Regions from separate parts of the Rhizobium sp. RCC_161_2 genome, predicted to be linked through region 2. Evidence: predicted binding sites of a transcription regulator. Region 2 holds the regulator's gene; the other holds the start of a gene.
The links. The regulator PhoB, encoded in region 2, activates phosphate uptake and scavenging genes when phosphate is short. The targets are predictions, from matches to a motif close to TGTCATNNANCTGTCAT.
Positions count from the first base shown of each region.

Region 1: a site for PhoB is predicted at 1,806-1,822, ahead of AB6803_RS05655 (UDP-2,3-diacylglucosamine diphosphatase). Genes of this name have one in related genera too.

Region 1 covers NZ_JBFUPL010000002.1:313,796-318,620, reverse strand. Annotated here, with positions in the region: gene AB6803_RS05660 (MFS transporter) at 1-768, opposite strand, end outside; gene AB6803_RS05655 (UDP-2,3-diacylglucosamine diphosphatase) at 935-1,741, opposite strand; gene AB6803_RS05650 (glycerophosphodiester phosphodiesterase) at 1,853-2,617, opposite strand; gene AB6803_RS05645 (NADP-dependent malic enzyme) at 2,846-4,825, shown strand, end outside.
Region 2 covers NZ_JBFUPL010000005.1:62,425-67,249, reverse strand. Annotated here, with positions in the region: gene pstA (phosphate ABC transporter permease PstA) at 1-416, shown strand, start outside; gene pstB (phosphate ABC transporter ATP-binding protein PstB) at 430-1,245, shown strand; gene phoU (phosphate signaling complex protein PhoU) at 1,297-2,010, shown strand; gene phoB (phosphate regulon transcriptional regulator PhoB) at 2,042-2,725, shown strand; gene AB6803_RS14730 (GcrA family cell cycle regulator) at 2,813-3,349, opposite strand; gene AB6803_RS14725 (aspartate aminotransferase family protein) at 3,779-4,825, shown strand, end outside.

The sequences.
Region 1 (4,825 bases), on a different contig from region 2:
GAGGACGGCAACCTGCGTGCCTGAGAAACCAAGATCGCGCCAGTAGATCGACGCGAATGTATACATCATGGCATGGCTCGACTGCTGCACCGATACACCAATCATGGTGATCAGCAATTGCGGCGACCGGAGCGAGCTGCCGGTTGGCGCCTGCAAATCGATCGGTTGATGATGGCGCCGTCGCGTCGGCCCGATGCGCGGACAAAAGAAGGCCATCAGCGTTGTCAGGACGAAGCCCGCGACCATGGCGGGAAGCACCGTCGTGTCGCCCCATTTGCCGATCATCTGACCGCCGATAAGGGTCGAGATGATGAAAGCGATCGATCCCCAGACGCGCATCGAGCCGTAATCGAAACCCCAGCGCCGTACGCCGGAAACGGCGATCGATTCAACGATGGGAACGTAAGGCGCGTATGTCGCGCCCTGGATGCCGTAGACCAGAAGCACCGGCCAAAAATCGCTGGTCCAGTAAAGCGCGATCGCCGTCAACAGCGACAGCGCGCCCGACCAGAACAAAACCGTGGCACGTTCCTGCACGCGGTCGGCAAGCATGCCGACAATAGGCACGACGAGAACCCGCACCACCATCGGCACGGCAAGGATTAGGCCGATCTCACGATCGCTGAAACTCAACCCGGCCAGCCAGACGGGAAAAAACGGCAAGGCAATTCCGTTGACGATCAACGGCGCGCAATAGGACAAGGCGGTGCGCAACCGAAAATACGGCGGCGCGCCCTCGCCCTGCAGAGATTTTGTCGCGGGAATCATGACAGACCTGAAGGGAACTGATGTGTTCCTAGCACCCTATCGTGATTACGACTATGGCGGGAAATGGACTAGCTGTAACGTTTCAGCCTAAAATGACCAAAGCAGTGGGATCTCAGTGATCAATAATTGTGACGGAGCGTTATTAGGCCCGTGAGGCGGCGAAATATTACGCCGCCTGCGCTCCAAGCGCTTCCGGCAATTCATCAGCAGCAACGCCAACCGGTAGGGTCTCGGCAATCGAGTGCCAGGTGATCAGCTCGAACGTGCCGTCATCATGCTCGGCGATTGCCGTGCAGCTTTCGACCCAGTCGCCGGTGTTGATGTAGCGGATGCCATCGAAGTCCTCGATGACGGCATGGTGGATGTGGCCGCAGATGACGCCGTCGGCGTCGCTACGCTTGGCCTCTTCCACGACGACGCGCTGGAACTCGCCGATGAAGTTGACGGCGTGCTTGACCTGAAGCTTCGCCCAGGCTGAGAAGGACCAGTAGGGCATATTCAGGCGGCGCCGAACCGCGGCAAGGCCGATATTGATCAGGATCGCCATGTCATAGGCCCAGTCGCCGAGATAGGCGAGCAGACGGGCGTTGCGGACGACGACGTCGAACTCATCGCCATGCAGGACAAGATATTTCTTGCCGTCGGCTGTCTCGTGGATCGCGCGCTGGGCCACCTCGATGCCGCCGAAATGCATGCCGGGAAAATCGCGCAGGAACTCGTCGTGATTGCCGGGGATATAGACGATGCGCGAGCCCTTGCGCGCCTTGCGCAACAGCTTCTGCACGACGTCATTGCAATCCTGCGGCCAGTACCAGTTGCGCTTCAGACGCCAGCCATCCACGATATCGCCGACAAGGTAAATGGTGTCGGCGTCATGAAGACGGAGAAAATCGAGGAGGAAGTCCGCCTTGGCCGCTTTCGAGCCGAGGTGAACGTCAGAAATGAACAGCGTTCGAAATCGCCGAGTGTCCATGTTTTCATTCACGAACTTTTGTCCGCGCCCTATCCTACGTTACCTATTCCAAAATCAGACTCGTGTTTCAGGATGATGACAAATGCTGTGCGGAGCGCTCATGGCAGGAAATCAGCTGTGTTTTGCAGCTATGGCGAGATCTGGCCGGTCGGTTGTAAAACTGGCGACCCCGAGACGGAACATCGCCCGCGCCGCCTCGCTCGTATGCGCCGCCCAGCCGTGGACCGTCACGCCGTTTCTCCCGAACAGCTCCATCACATCGGCGTCGATCGTCTCTGCCCGCAAGGCGATGTCACGGACACCAAACCGGCCAATTGCGGCAAGGATGCCCTCCCAACCAAGCTGCGCAACCGTCTGCGGCAAGCATAGGAAGACGAGGCCGAGGAGTTCGCCGACATTCAGGCCACGCTCGTCGAGCGCCGTGCCGAAGGCTTCAAGACGTGAAAGCGAGAAGCTGGTCACCATGGTTCGCCCCAGCACGCCACTCGCCAGCAGCTCGTCCGCGATGCGGCCCTCCATGCCGTCATAGGCTTTGCCATCCAGCTTCGTCTTGATCTCCAGCCGAAGGTCGATCGCGGAAGGCCCGAAAATATCGATGGTTTCGGCAAGGGTGGGAATGGTCTCGCCGCCGCTGCCGATGACGATATGGCGCATCAGCTCGTCATAACTGAAATCGGCGATCGCACCTTTGCCATCCGTCATGCGGTCGATCAGCGCATCGTGATGGACGACGAGCCGGTTGTCTCGCGTCTGGTGCACATCGAATTCCACGAGATCGACAGCAAGCTTGGCGGTATTCGAAAAGGCGAGCCGAGTGTTTTCCGGCCACAGATGCGTGCCGCCGCGATGAGAGGCGATGAGGGTCATGAGGGTCATGAGGGATCTCACTGTTTTCCACCCTCCTAGCCTCCCGCCATGAACCTCGTATGACGCGGCCGCCCGCCGTCTGCCCTTTGCAAAGTCACAGTTTCCGCAAAGGAAAATTATGCCTTTGCCGCGACAAAAAACCCTTCAGCAGCGTCAAATCCATACTGTGCACTCCGAACGATTGATGTATGGAGGGGGCTTGAGGCGCAGGCGCGCAAGCAGGAATGGAGAAGCGGGATGGATACGAACGACACATCGAAGGCAGCCAAGAACATGGCGAGTGGCAATCTCGACGAACAGGCTCTCTTCTTTCATCGCTATCCCCGCCCCGGCAAGCTGGAAATCCAGGCGACCAAGCCGCTTGGCAACCAGCGCGACCTGGCGCTTGCCTATTCTCCCGGCGTCGCCGCACCGTGCCTTGCCATCCGCGACAATCCGGAAACGGCCTTCGACTATACCTCGCGTGGCAATCTCGTCGCAGTCATCTCCAACGGCACGGCCGTCCTCGGCCTTGGTAATATCGGCCCACTGGCCTCCAAACCGGTGATGGAAGGCAAGGCGGTCCTCTTCAAGAAATTCGCCGGCATCGATGTCTTTGACATCGAAATCGAGGCCCCGACCGTAGATGAGATGGTCGCTACGATTTCGGCACTCGAACCGACCTTCGGCGGCATCAATCTTGAGGACATCAAGGCGCCGGAATGTTTCGACGTCGAGCGCCGCCTGCGCGAGAAGATGGAAATCCCGGTCTTCCACGACGACCAGCACGGCACCGCGATCATTGTCGCTGCCGCCATTCTCAACGGGCTGGAACTGGCCGGCAAGAAGATTGAGGACGTCAAGATCGTCGCCTCCGGCGCGGGTGCTGCGGCACTTGCATGCCTCAACCTTCTGGTCATTCTCGGTGCCAAGCGCGAAAATATCTGGGTCCACGACATCGAGGGCCTCGTCTATGAAGACCGCAACGTGCTGATGGACGAATGGAAATCAGTCTATGCCCAGAAAAGCGACAAGCGCGAGCTTGCCGAGTCGATCGGCGGCGCCGATGTCTTCCTTGGCCTGTCCGCCGCCGGCGTATTGAAGCCCGAGCTCCTGGAACAGATGGCGGAAAAGCCGCTGATCATGGCGCTGGCCAATCCGACGCCGGAAATCATGCCGGACCTCGCCCGCGCCGCCCGGCCGGATGCGATGATCTGCACCGGCCGTTCCGACTTCCCGAACCAGGTCAACAACGTCCTCTGCTTCCCCTATATCTTCCGCGGCGCTCTCGATTGCGGCGCCAAGACGATCAACGAGGAAATGAAGATGGCCGCTGTGCGCGCCATCGCGTCGCTTGCCCGCGAGGAGCCTTCGGATGTGGCCGCTCGCGCCTATACCGGCGAAACGCCGGTCTTCGGGCCGGACTACCTGATCCCCTCGCCCTTCGATCCGCGCCTGATCCTGCGCATCGCGCCGGCTGTCGCAAGAGCCGCCGCCGAAAGCGGCGTGGCGCTGCGTCCGATCACCGATTTTGACGCCTATATGGACGAGCTCAACCGCTTCGTCTTCCGCTCCGGCTTCGTGATGAAGCCGATCTTTGCAGCCGCGAAGATCGCCGAGCGCAAGCGTGTGGTCTTCTCCGAAGGCGAAGACGAGCGTGTTCTGCGTGCCGCCCAGGTCCTTCTTGAAGAAGGCACCGCCGTGCCGATCCTGATCGGCCGTCCCAACGTCATCGAGACACGTCTGAAGCGCTACGGCTTGAAGATCCGGCCGCATACCGATTTCGCCGTCATCAACCCGAATGATGATCCGCGCTTCCGCGAATATGTCGAACTCTATTTCTCGCTCGTCGGCCGCAGCGGTGTCATTCCGGAAGCAGCCAGAACCATCGTTCGCACCAACACCACTGTCATCGGCGCCCTGGCGCTGAAGCGCGGCGATGCCGACGCACTGATCTGCGGTCTCGAAGGCCGTTACGAGCGCCATCTGCGCATCGTCCGCCAGATCATTGGCAAACGCTCTGACGTCCGCGACTTCTCGGCGCTCAGCCTGCTGATTTCCCAGCGCGGCGCGACCTTCTACACCGACACCTACGTCACCTTTAACCCGAATGCCGAGGAGATCGCCCAATCGGCGGTGCTGGCGGCAGAGGAAATCAAGCGCTTCGGCATCGCACCGCGCGTCGCCCTCGTCTCGCATTCGAACTTCGGATCGCGGGAATCGGAAAGCGCCACCAAG
Region 2 (4,825 bases):
TGATGACGCTGCCGATGATCATCATCGCCACGCGCTCGGCACTGCGCGCCGTGCCGCCGTCGATCCGCAGCGCCGCCCTCGGTCTAGGCGCCTCTCGCATGCAGGTTGTGTTCCACCATGTCCTGCCGCTCGCCATGCCGGGCATCCTGACCGGTACGATCCTTGGGCTTGCGCATGCGCTTGGCGAAACCGCGCCGTTGCTGTTGATCGGCATGGTCGCCTTCGTCGCCAATTATCCAACATCGCCGCTCGATCCCGCGACCGCGCTGCCGGTGCAGATCTACATGTGGGCGAGCGAAGCCGAGCGCGCCTTTGTCGAGCGAACCTCCGGGGCCATTATCGTTCTGCTCTTCTTCCTTGTTGCAATGAACATCGGGGCCATCCTGCTGCGTCGTCGCTTCGAGCGGCGTTGGTAGAGGGGGAGACGAGATGAACGTGATGACGGAAGCCGCAAGCGAGAAGGCATTGGCCAGGAAGATGACGACGATCCCCTACAAGATGATCGGCCAGGACGTCTCGGTCTATTACGGCGACAAGCGCGCCCTGTTCGGTGTCGACCTGAACATCCGTGCCAATACGGTCACCGCGCTGATCGGCCCTTCCGGTTGCGGCAAGTCCACCTTCCTGCGCTGCCTCAACCGCATGAACGACACGATCGACACCTGCCGCGTCACCGGCAAGATCACGCTCGACGATCAGGATGTCTATGACACCGCCATCGATGTCGTGGAATTGCGCGCCCGCGTCGGCATGGTGTTCCAGAAGCCCAATCCCTTCCCGAAGTCGATCTATGAGAACGTGGCCTACGGCCCGCGTATTCACGGGCTGCACCGCTCCAAGTCCGATCTCGACCATATCGTCGAAACCAGCCTGCAGAAGGCCGGCCTCTGGGGCGAGGTCAAGGATCGATTGCAGGAAGCCGGCACCAGCCTGTCCGGCGGCCAGCAGCAGCGTCTCTGCATTGCCCGCGCCGTTGCCGTCAGCCCGGAGGTCATTCTCATGGACGAGCCGTGCTCGGCGCTCGATCCCATCGCCACGGCTAAGGTCGAGGAACTGATTCACGAGATCAGGGAAAATTTCACGATCGTCATCGTGACGCATTCCATGCAGCAGGCGGCCCGCGTCTCGCAGCGCACCGCAATGTTTCACCTCGGCCATTTGGTCGAGGAGAACGATACCGATAAGATGTTCACCAATCCCGACGATTTCCGCACGCAGGATTACATCATGGGCCGTTTTGGTTGATGATGGCAGGCGCGCGGCTCCTTTCACACAGTTCACCTTGAGGATAGAAAAATGGTCTCCACTCACATTCTCTCAGCCTATGACGAAGACCTGAAGTTCCTGACGCGCCGCATTGCCGAAATGGGCGGCCTGGCCGAGCAGATGGTCAGCGATAGCGTACGCGCGCTCGTCAACAGCGACGCGGCTCTGGCTCAGAAGGTCATCTCCGACGACGTCGTTCTCGACCATGCCGAGCGCGAAGTCGGCGATAAGGCGATCGTCACCATCGCTCGCCGTCAGCCGATGGCCGCCGACCTTCGCGAAATCATGGGCTCGATCCGCATCGCCTCCGATCTGGAGCGTGTCGGCGACCTCGGCAAGAACACCGCCAAGCGCGTCATCGCCGTCCAGGGCACCGGCGTTCCACGGAAACTTGCCCGTGGCATCGAACATCTCTCCGAACTGGCGCTTAGCCAGCTCAAGGAAGTGCTCGACGTCTACACGACCCGTTCGCCCGACAAGGCCGTGTCGATCCGTGAGCGCGACGAGGAAATCGACGCGATGTACACCTCGCTCTTCCGCGAGATGCTGACCTACATGATGGAAGATCCGCGCAATATCACTACCTGCACGCATCTTCTCTTCTGTGCCAAGAACATCGAGCGTATCGGCGACCATGCCACCAACATCGCTGAGACGATCTATTACATGGCAACCGGCAGCCAGCCCGAAGGCGAGCGCCCGAAAGACGATACCGCCAACACCGTCGGTGCGGTGACGGAATAATCCAGACGCCAAAGAAGGAGACCAGAGACGTATGGTTCCGAGAGTTGCTGTTGTAGAAGACGAAGAAGCGCTCAGCGTTCTGCTGCGCTATAATCTCGAGGCCGAAGGCTTCGAGGTCGACACGATCCTGAGAGGCGACGAAGCCGAGCTTCGCCTCCAGGAGCGCATTCCCGATCTTCTGATCCTTGACTGGATGCTCCCCGGCGTGTCCGGCATCGAGCTCTGCCGCCGGCTGCGCATGCGGCCGGAGACGGAGCGCCTGCCGATCATCATGCTCACCGCCCGCGGCGAGGAAAGCGAGCGCGTGCGCGGCCTTTCCACCGGTGCGGACGATTATGTCGTCAAGCCGTTCTCGACGCCGGAACTGATGGCCCGCGTCAAGGCGATGCTGCGCCGTGCCCGTCCGGAGGTTCTCTCCACGGTGCTGCGCTGTGGCGATATCGAACTGGACCGCGAGACCCATCGCGTTCACCGCAAGAGCCGCGAAGTGCGGCTGGGGCCGACCGAATTCCGCCTGCTGGAGTTCCTGATGTCCTCGCCGAGCCGTGTCTTCTCGCGATCGCAACTCCTCGACGGTGTCTGGGGGCATGACATCTATGTCGACGAACGCACTGTCGATGTCCATGTCGGACGTCTGCGCAAGGCGCTGAACTTCTCCAATATGCAGGATGTCATCCGCACCGTTCGCGGCGCGGGTTATTCCATGGAGGCCTGAGCGGGAAACCGGTCAGTCACCCAACATAGCGGCGGAAACAGAAAACGGGCCTTTCGGCCCGTTTCTTTTCTTCAGCTATGGCGCATCTCAGCCGCGTGGCTGAGCCGCCGGCCGCCGGCGCTCATGCACCGGCTGATAGGCCAGGCGCTGATGGTAGCCGCAATAGGGCGATGCATCCGGGCTGTCATTACCGCAGAAGTGGAAATCATCCTTCAGAGGATCGCCGACCGGCCACTTGCAGGTACGTTCGGTGAGTTCCGTCAGGCCGAGGCGTCGCGAAATCGGAACGACCACATTGGCTGCCGGACGATATTCGATCTCGTTGACCGTATCGATCTCGACTTCTTCCTTGAGCATCGTTGCGCCCTGCTGACGGGTAACCGTGCGGGTTGCAACGCGCGAGGCGTAGTTCGGTGCGCGTGGCGCCGAAGTGTTGCGCTTCTGCGCTCGGGCCGCCGTCGCCGTGCCACCGGCCTTCGCTCGGCCCGGCAGGCTCAAGCGATGTACCTTGCCGATGACGGCGTTACGACTGACGCCACCAAGCTGCGCCGCGATCTGGCTCGCGCTCAAACCCTCGGACCACAGCTTCTTCAGCTTCTCGACGCGTTCGTCTGTCCAATTCATGCCCTGTCTCCGCTGTCGCGTTTCCGATGGCAGAATCCTTCACCATTGCCTCAGATGGGGTCGAGGCCCGAAACGCTTAAAAAATTGTGGTGACTAGTTCCCGCCGCATGCAGTCTAGTAATTGAGATTTAACCTAGTGTGAGGCTGACTCCGTGACAAGAGTCGCATGATTCCTGGGGAATCGATTTCGGGGTTTTCCCCAACTTGCTTGTCTAGGCGTGGCATTTTTGCAATATTAGCAATTGAAGGCATACCTCTCGTTCAGAGGTGCTCTGCCGCGCCTGCTAAATCGCCTGTTTTGTTGACATTGCGGTGCAAAACATCAATAGTGCCTCAGCCGCCGCAAGGCGGCATTTTTGATTTTTCCGGGCCCGTTTCACTTGAAGGAAACGATTGGCCCTAAAGGTTGTGATCGAGGAGATACGGGCCATGGCTGAAACCGCGCCGCTTTATGACACCTATATGCGTGCCCCGCTGCGGTTTGAGCGAGGAGAGGGCGTATGGCTGTTCACGGAGACAGGCGAGCGCTATCTCGATTTCGCCGCAGGCGTCGCGGTGAATTCGCTCGGTCATGCGCATCCCCATCTGGTTGCGGAACTGAAGGCGCAGGCCGACAAGGTCTGGCACCTGTCGAACCTCTATGAGGTGCCGGGCCAGGAGAAGCTGTCGAAGCGCCTGACGGAAGCCACCTTTGCCGACAAGGTGTTCTTCACCAATTCCGGTGCCGAGGCACTGGAATGCGCGATCAAGACGGCGCGGCGGTACCAGTTCTCCAAGGGCCATCCCGAGAAATTCCATATCATCACCTTCGAAGGCGCTTTCCACGGCCGCACGATCGCGACGATCGCCGCCGGCGGACAGGAGAAGTATCTCGAAGGTTTCGGCCCCAAGGCGCCGGGCTTCGACCAGGTGCCGTTCGGCGATCTCGACGCCGTGCGTGCCGCTGTCACCGATGCGACGGCCGGGATTCTTATCGAGCCCGTGCAGGGCGAGGGTGGCATCCGCCCTGCGACCAACGAATTCCTGCGCGGCTTGCGCCAGATCTGCGATGAGCATGGCCTTCTTCTGATCCTTGACGAGGTCCAGTGCGGCGTCGGCCGTACCGGCAAGCTGTTTGCCCATGAATGGTCCGGCGTCACGCCCGACATCATGGCCGTGGCGAAGGGTATCGGCGGCGGCTTCCCGCTCGGCGCTTGCCTTGCGACGGCGGAAGCCGCTTCGGGCATGAAGGCCGGTACGCATGGCTCGACCTATGGCGGCAATCCGCTCGCCATGGCAGTCGGCAATGCCGTGCTCGATATCGTGCTGGCAGACGGCTTCCTCGAACATGTGCGCGACATCGCCCTGGTGTTCCGTCAGGGCCTCGCCTCGCTTCAGGATCGTTTCCCCGATATCATCGAGGATGTCCGCGGCGAGGGCCTGATGCTGGGCATCAAGGCCGCCATTCCACAGGTGGAGCTGCTGCAGGCCATCCGC